One region of the Pseudoalteromonas sp. L21 genome, then DNA from elsewhere that is predicted to be linked to it. Evidence: predicted binding sites of a transcription regulator. Region 1 holds the regulator's gene; the other holds the start of a gene.

Region 1 (4,191 bases):
AAGATATTTAAGAGGAATTTAAATACCTAAGTTAAGTTTAACGCAAATCTTTCGTGCTTAGCAAATGCTATTCTTGCTCATGAAAGCGTTGTGCTATTAATTCACCTATTGCATTAAGTGCAGCAGTTGCATCAGGGCCTTCGCATACAACGCGTACTTCTTTACCTTGGCTGCTTTCTAATAACATTAGAGCAAGTACACTGTCACCTTCAGCTTCTTTGTCATCTTGATATAACATAATTTTAGCATCAAATTGAAGTGCAAGTTGTGCAAGTACAGTTGCTGCCCGAGCGTGTAAGCCAAGTTTGTTTTGAATTAAAAACGTATTTTCAGCATACATGTTAAAGCCCTTATTATAAGTCTTGCTCACGATGGCGAATTTTTACATTCGCATGGCTTTTCGCGAAACTTTCACCAATCGTCTGTGCTAAGTAAACCGAGCGATGCTGTCCACCTGTGCAGCCAATTGCGATCGTTAAATAGCTGCGGTTATTACGTTCAAGGTGTGGTAACCACGTTTGCACAAAGGTTTGAATCTGCCAAGTAAATTTTTGCACTATGCTATGGCTTGCAAGGTAATCTTTAACTGGTTGGTCGAGACCCGTAAGTGGCTTAAGATCTGGCTCCCAGTGTGGGTTTGGTAAAAAGCGTGCATCAAATACATAGTCAGCTTCTTTCGGGATACCATGCTTAAAGCCAAATGACATAAAGGTAATAATAAGCTTTTTGTCTTTTTTACCGAGAATCTTCTCACGAATTGACTCTGCTAGCTGATGTACACTTAAATCCGTTGTGTCGATCATAAAGTCGGCGCGGGTAATTAGTACATCGAGCAGTATTTTTTCTTGCTTAATTGCTAAATCGAGTGGTAAAGAATCTAAAGAAAGCGGATGTAAACGTCTTGTCTCAGAGAAACGTCTAATGAGTGTTTGATCATCACTATCAAGGTAAAATAAGGTTGGATTGGCGAAACCTGGCAAGTATTCAAGAATATCATTAAATTCTTGTTGCTCTTTTGGCAGGTTACGTACGTCGATACTGACTGCTATTTTGTCGTAATTATCAGAGACGCTGCGCACTAGCGAAGGTAATAGGTTTACAGGAATATTATCAACGCAATAATAACCAAGATCCTCAAGGACTCGTAAAGCGACTGATTTACCTGAGCCAGAACGGCCACTGATAATAATTAATTCCATTTATGCCTCTGATGCAATAACTTGAAACAGTTCCTGATCGGTTTTAGCGCTGCGTAACTGTTTACAAAATTCTTTGTCTTTTAGTCTATCAGCAATTGTTGATAAGGTCTTTAAATGAAGTTGGCAGTCTCCATCAGGTACGATGAGTGCAACAAAAATATCAACAGGGCGGTTGTCAATTGCGTCAAAGTTAATTGGAGATTCGCTCACTATAATAAACGCATGCGGTTTATCAGCACCTGACATACGACCATGCGGAATAGCAATACCTCTACCAATTCCTGTGCTCCCCAATTTTTCTCGATTGAGTAAAGCATTAAGAATATCTTGCTGCGATAGATGAGGAAGCTGCTCATGAGCGAGTTCGCTGATAAATTCGAGAATTCTTTTTTTGCTATTAAAAAGGACCGCAGCTTTGCTGCAGTCCTGGCTAGTAAGTGAACTAAGTTTCATAATTTAGTGTCGAGCTAATTTCTCTTTGTGTTTAATTACTTGGCGATCAAGCTTATCAATTAGCGAGTCGATGGCCGCGTACATATCTTGATGCTCTGTAGAGGCAAACAGTTCGCCTCCGTTTACATGTAAAGTTGCTTCTGCTTTTTGACTTAATTTTTCTACGTCTAAAATGACATGAACATTATTAATATGATCAAAATGCCTTTCTAGTTTCGCAAACTTGGTGTTTACATAGTCTTTTAATGAATCTGTGATTTCTACATGACGACCAGTTAGGTTTAGTTGCATAAGCATTTTCCTTCTATGTAAAACGTCTAAATCAAGCTTTTACGCTGATTAGACGGCGGTATTGCTAGAGACTCTCGGTATTTTGCAATTGTACGTCTAGCTACTTTAATTCCTTGCTCAGCCAATATATCTGCAATCTTACTATCACTCAATGGCTTCGCTGAGTTTTCTGCGGCAATAAGCTTTTTGATTAAAGCGCGTATTGCCGTTGATGAACACTCGCCACCATTTTCTGTGCTGACGTGGCTTGAGAAGAAATATTTCAACTCAAAAATACCCCTTGGGGTATGCATATATTTTTGCGTTGTAACCCGTGAAATCGTCGATTCATGCATTTCGACCATTTCAGCGACATCATTTAGCACCATCGGTTTCATCGCCTCAGGGCCGTGTTCAAAGAAAGCCTGTTGTTGTTGAACAATACAGTTCGTTACTTTTAATAAAGTATCATTCCGGCTCTCTAAGCTTTTAATAAACCACTTAGCTTCTTGCAGATGAGAGCGAATAAACTGACTGTCGCTGCTTGATTTTACAGAGCGTGACATAGCCGCATATTGGCTGTTCACTCTGATCTTTGGCATACAGTCAGGGTTAAGCTCAACGACCCAACGACCTTTTACTTTTTTTACTGATACGTCGGGTATGACGTATTCAGACTCTTCACGTACGATGCTATCCGCGGGCTTAGGGTTCAAGCTATGGATAAGCGTCATGACTTCTTTTAGCTCGTTTTCTTTAAGCTTAGTCTTTTTCATCAAAGTACGATAGTCGCGGCTTGCTAATAATTCGATGTGCTCAGATAAAACCATTTTAGTTTCAGCCAAATAAGGTGTATCTGCATCGAATTGACGAAGTTGAATACATAGGCACTCTTGTAAACTGCGAGCACCAATGCCGACAGGATCAAATAGCTGTATTCTTTTTAGGACCGCTTCGACTTCATCAAGTTCTATTTCTTCTTCTTCATCATCGTTTTGATTAAAGCTTTCAACAATATCCTCACAACTGACGGTTAAAATACCTGAGTCATCAATAGCTTCGACTATAGCAACAGCAATTGCTTCATCAGTTGGACTAAATGGGGTCAACTGTAGTTGCCACATCAGATATTCGTGGAGAGTTTCGGTTGACGCACCTTGATAAATAGACTCATCTTCTGGCATTGGCCCTGAAGAGGTTGAAGGAGCTGCACTCATGTACTCATCCCATGTGACGTCCATTGCTAGGTCGTCACTAACGGTATCTTTATTGAGTGCATCACTGCTTTCTTGCTCGTACTCACTTGGTGCTTCTTCTGCCGTAGCAGTGACTTGTGAATCATCAGAGTCAGATTTTTGTTCGTTTTTACCGATTGCGTCTTCACTGTAATCCGCTTCTTCCACTTCAAGTAGAGGATTACTATCAAGCGCTTCTTGTATTTCTTGCTGGAGATCCAATGTACTAAGTTGCAATAAGCGAATGGCTTGTTGCAGTTGTGGAGTCATTGTAAGTTGCTGGCCCATGCGCAGCTGTAATGATTGCCTCATGTATCCCTAACAATCCTTTTAAATCATTTATTGATACTACTTTGAGTCAATATCAATATGTTGTCATTATTGTAAGTCTAGCAGATGCTCTAGTCGGTGATGTATTGGTTACAACCTGAATTGCTCGCCTAGATAAACATCGCGTACGGTTTGGTCTGCTAATACGTGTTCAGGCGTGCCTGATGCAATTAGCTCCCCATGAGAAACAATGTAGGCTTTTTCACAAACATCAAGGGTTTCTCGAACATTATGGTCAGTTATTAGTACACCGATACCACGGTTTTTCAAATGCTCTATAATTTTCTTTATATCTAACACTGAAATTGGATCAACACCAGCAAAAGGCTCATCTAGCAGAATAAATTTTGGATCTGCGGCTAATGCTCGCGCGATTTCAACACGGCGACGCTCGCCTCCTGATAGCGCCATACCTTGGCTATCTCGAATGTGCTGAATACTAAATTCATCAAGCAGGTTATTGAGTGTTTCTTCTCGTTGCTGTTTTTTAAGATCTTTACGTGTTTCAAGAATCGCCATCAGGTTTTGGTAGACCGTCAACTTTCTAAAAATGGATGATTCTTGGGGTAAATAGCCAATACCTAATCGAGCGCGATTGTGCATGGGTAATAAAGTGATGTCGTTGTCATCAATACTAATTTTACCTTTGTCGCTTGGCACTAGCCCTACAATCATGTAGAAGGTGGTGGTTTTACCTGCACCGT
Region 2 (4,191 bases), 330 kb from region 1:
GCAGCATAAGCGCCGCCTAAAGTGAACGCTCGCAAAGCTTCATCTCTCGATAATAGCTCTTTTGGCCGCCAACCACCTTTTGGTAACTGGTTGTGATCCATGCGAGTAATGGCTGAATATAAACCATCGAATGGGTCAGCTAGTTCCACGGGGAAGTCAGAGCCCGCAGCCACAATTGAACCTTGCTCTAAAAATGTTTTCCAAGCATATGCACCGGTAAGTTGTTTATCGGTCAAGCGTTGTTCAGCCATATGCATGTCAGACGTGGCATGCACAGGTTGCATTGAGGGAATAATTTTTAGTGATTTGAAGCGAGGAATATCGTCGGGCGTAACAATCTGCGCATGCTCAATACGGTTACGTAACAAAATCCCCCCAGATTTTTTAAATACTTTTTCATAGGCATCTAATACGATACGGTTCGCTTTATCACCAATAGCATGGGTGTTCGCACTGAAACCATTTTCAAAGCTTAAGGTGAAAAGTTGTTCGAGTTTTTGCTGTGTTTCAAGCATTAAGCCATGGTAATTTTTTCGATCAGCATACTCATCAATTAGCGCAGCACCACGGCTACCCAGCGCACCATCGGCGTATACTTTCACGCTTCTGATTGACATGTAGTCATGCATATCTTTATAGCGACCCGCTTTTAACATGGTGTCTAGTTTTGGGTCGCTTGCGCTTAACATAGCAACAATTCTCAGCGGTAGAGTGCCTTGCTCGGCACGTTCTTTGTAAACTTGCCACGTATCATAATCAATACCCGCATCATGAGTTGATGTAATGCCTAAGCTGAGCAAATGTTTACCTGCATTATCTAAAGCAGTATTAATGCTGGCGTGGCTTGCTTTTGGTACATGTTGGGTTATTAGTGTTTCTGCTTTATCAATGAAGACACCTGAAGCTAGCCCTGAATCCAGTTTTAAAATTTCACCACCAGTAGGAGAGCGAGTGTCTTTTTCGATACCAGCAAGCGCCATGGCTTTCGAATTAACCCACACCGCATGGCCATCAACTCGAGACAGTACCACAGGCTTATCTTTTACATAGCGGTCTAAGTCTGCTGCCGTAGGAAATTGCGCGCCTGGCCATTGCTCTTGGTTCCAGCCACGACCAATGATCCAGCCTTGTTTATCTTTCGCAAATTCTGCGAGCTTTTTTCCTACCTCATCAACTGAACGGGTATTTCTAACATCCAGTTGTGATAGGTTATTACCAAGGCCAATAACATGGCCATGAGCGTCAATAAGCCCAGGTAGTAAAGTCGCCTGTTCACCATCTAGGGCCGTTGCATCAGGATAACTGGCTTTTAAGGAGTCATTGCCTGTTTTGACCACCTTGCCGTCTTTAATAACCAGTGTTGAAAACTGCTTAGTATCCCCTTTATAGGTCGGTGTGTAGCCATTGACGTTATAGATGACCGTTGTGTTTGCAAAACAGGATAGTGATGCTGATGCGAGTAAGCCGATGATGAATTTCATAATTGTCTTGTTTTTATTGATTTATAAAAACAGTATCAGAGTTGTAATAAACTGCAACTACTTGAACAAAAATGGCAGGGGAAGGGTGCTTGGCACACCCTCAATTTATTTGCTAGCGTAAACTTCAAACTCTGCGAGCGATAACTTGTTATCTTTGTCTTTATCGTAACTTTGAAAACGAGACCAAAGTGCTGGGTCTCGTGCTGATTCAGAGCGACTTAAATAGCCGTCATCATTGCGATCAAGTTGTTTAAACTTCTCACCAATACTGCCAGAGGCTAAGCTCATAGTACTAAAAAGAAAACATGAAACTAAGCTGGTGATGGTTAATCTTGTCATTGTTTGTTAGCTCTTACTTGTTAAATAATTTTTAAACTCAAGGAGTGATATGCGCTTGTCATTATCTTGATCCCACTGACTTATACGCTTTTTAAGATGAGGCTGAGGCGTAAGTTCGTCAGGGCTTAAATAGCCATCTTTATCCTTATCGAGATGATTAAAACGTTGTTTTACATCTAATGCAAAGCTATTAAAGCTAAATGTAATAAGGATTAGTGAAATAACTGAGACTATTTTCATACTGCGCTCCTTGTTAGTGAAAGTGCTTGCCATAATTTAATTCCCAAAATTAAATCCGTTTACACACTCCCTCAGGGATTATGGCAAACACTTTAAGTCGTTAAAGTTTGAATTTCTCAAACTCTTGCTCTGATAGAACCTGATCGTCATTTTTATCTAGATCAGCAAACTGCTTCAGTAAGTCCTCATGTTGTGTGGCTTCTGTAAGCGAAATTTCACCATCGGCATTCGTATCAAATTTAGCGAAACGTACATCCATTTGTGATGCTAAAACGGTCGCGCTGATCACTAAAAACATCAGCGAGAAAGCGGCAATAAGTTGTTTCATTACAATCTCCTATTGAACAAACAATTGAAATTCTGAAAAAGAAATTTGGCCATCTTGATTCGTATCAATTTGTGAAAAGTTGTCGTGTAACAGTGCGTCTTCCGATGCCTCTGATTCACTTAAAGTACCGTTACTGTCTTTGTCCAGTTCTTTAAAAGAATCATTTAAATTAAGGGCATAAGTCGCTGTTGAGATACAACACACAGCCATCAGCACAGCAAGGGCTAATTTCTTCATTTTAATTCCTAAGAAAATTAATTATTTACTCTATTACAAAAACAATGCCAAAGTTAAAATCTCTTAATTATCAATGTTTTATGTGTTTTTGAGCGTGTGTCGGTAGAAATTCTTACATGGTTTTGTGTCTTTTTTGCAACGGGAAAATAAACTTTTAAATTTAACCTTTTAAAATCAGTTGTTTAGTTTGTCTCCAAATTGCAACGATATTGATTTTTTAGTGAAAATAGTGCTGAATTTCAGATAAAATTCAGCCAGTGTATAACTTAGCTCATAGATAATTTATACCTGTCACACCTTGAAGGAAACCTATGCAAAGGCAAGCTAGCAGCAAGTTCAAACACCTACTCGATTGGCGTCCCAACTTAATCGGGCAGTTTGTATTTAGTACTCTTTTATCGTTATTGCCTTTATCTTTGGTGGTGATCCTATTTTTAAATGCGCTCAACAAGCAGCTTGCTGTCACTCAAAAAATAGTGAGCGATAACTACTTAGTAACCAAAACATTTAATAGTCTTAAGCAAGATCTAAATAGCCTTGAGCGAGCAACGAGGCAAAACTGGGTGTTGAAAAGTGAATCACTTGATACCTTAATTGCAAATAAATGGCAGTCATCTTTGCAAAGCATTGATGAGCTAATTTTTTTGAGTCCCTCACCAGATTACGTTAACCAATGGCAGCAGCTGGCTGATGTGTTGAGCTTTGCTCAGCAACACTTAGTAGATGAACAAAAGCAAGATGGTGAGCTGTTTGCACCAGCCAGTAAACTAATTGCAGAGCAAACGGTGTGGCTACGTGATCAGAATGAATTACGCATCACGAAAAACCAACAACACTTAAAAACCTTACAAGCGTCATTTATAAATTGGCTATTGGCATTGATCCCTATTACTTTGCTGGTGAGTGGCGGGTTTTTATGGCGGATCAGTGGGCGTTTACGCGAATTGACATCTGTTATCGATAAACTGGGACAAGGACATTGGCAACAAAATATTTCTGTTAAAGGTTCTGCTGAGTTGATTGAGTTGGGCAACAAGTTACAGTGGGTACAAGCGCAACTACATATGCTTGAACAGCAAAAAGATACATTCTTACGTCATGTTACACATGAATTAAAAACCCCATTGGCTTCTATGGTTGAAGGAACAGATCTACTTGTTGATGAAATAGTTGGACCTATTAATGCAGAGCAGCAAGCAGTATTAGAGCTTATTACGCAAAGTATGGCGCGGTTACGCATTATGATTGAAAGCCTTTTAAATTATAATGCAATTCGCACCAGTAAGGAGAGCATCACCGAATTAGACTTTTCGGTGATGATGAGCAAAATAGAGCGACATTTTGAACATCGCCTAATAGCCCGAGACCAATCGTTGCTTTGGTTAAATGAGTTACCTAGCCGCTCTCTTTATATTTCAACGGAATTATTAGAAATGATTTTAGTGCAGCTTATTTCCAACGCATTAAAATTTTCACCAGAAAAAGAAGCAGTTACCATTAAGGTGACATTTAAACACAGTAAGCTTATGGTGTCGGTGAGCGATCTTGGCATTGGTGTCGATGAAT

The links. Region 1 encodes sigma-54, which starts transcription at its own class of promoters, with help from an activator protein. Its sites were predicted from a motif close to GTTGGCACGNNNNTNGNNT; they were not measured.
Region 2: L3V41_RS03295 (EF-hand domain-containing protein) is a predicted target of sigma-54. The motif match lies at 2,659-2,677, and genes of this name have one in related genera.

What each region holds. Positions count from the first base shown of each region.
Region 1 is NZ_JAKKCV010000001.1:1,051,402-1,055,592, reverse strand. It holds gene L3V41_RS04825 (HPr family phosphocarrier protein) at 68-340, opposite strand; gene rapZ (RNase adapter RapZ) at 354-1,199, opposite strand; gene ptsN (PTS IIA-like nitrogen regulatory protein PtsN) at 1,200-1,652, opposite strand; gene hpf (ribosome hibernation promoting factor) at 1,656-1,943, opposite strand; gene L3V41_RS04805 (RNA polymerase factor sigma-54) at 1,970-3,469, opposite strand; gene lptB (LPS export ABC transporter ATP-binding protein) at 3,578-4,191, opposite strand, start outside.
Region 2 is NZ_JAKKCV010000001.1:718,536-722,726, reverse strand. It holds gene L3V41_RS03315 (amidohydrolase) at 1-1,481, opposite strand, end outside; gene L3V41_RS03310 (EF-hand domain-containing protein) at 1,587-1,820, opposite strand; gene L3V41_RS03305 (EF-hand domain-containing protein) at 1,827-2,060, opposite strand; gene L3V41_RS03300 (hypothetical protein) at 2,161-2,388, opposite strand; gene L3V41_RS03295 (EF-hand domain-containing protein) at 2,398-2,625, opposite strand; gene L3V41_RS03290 (HAMP domain-containing sensor histidine kinase) at 2,937-4,191, shown strand, end outside.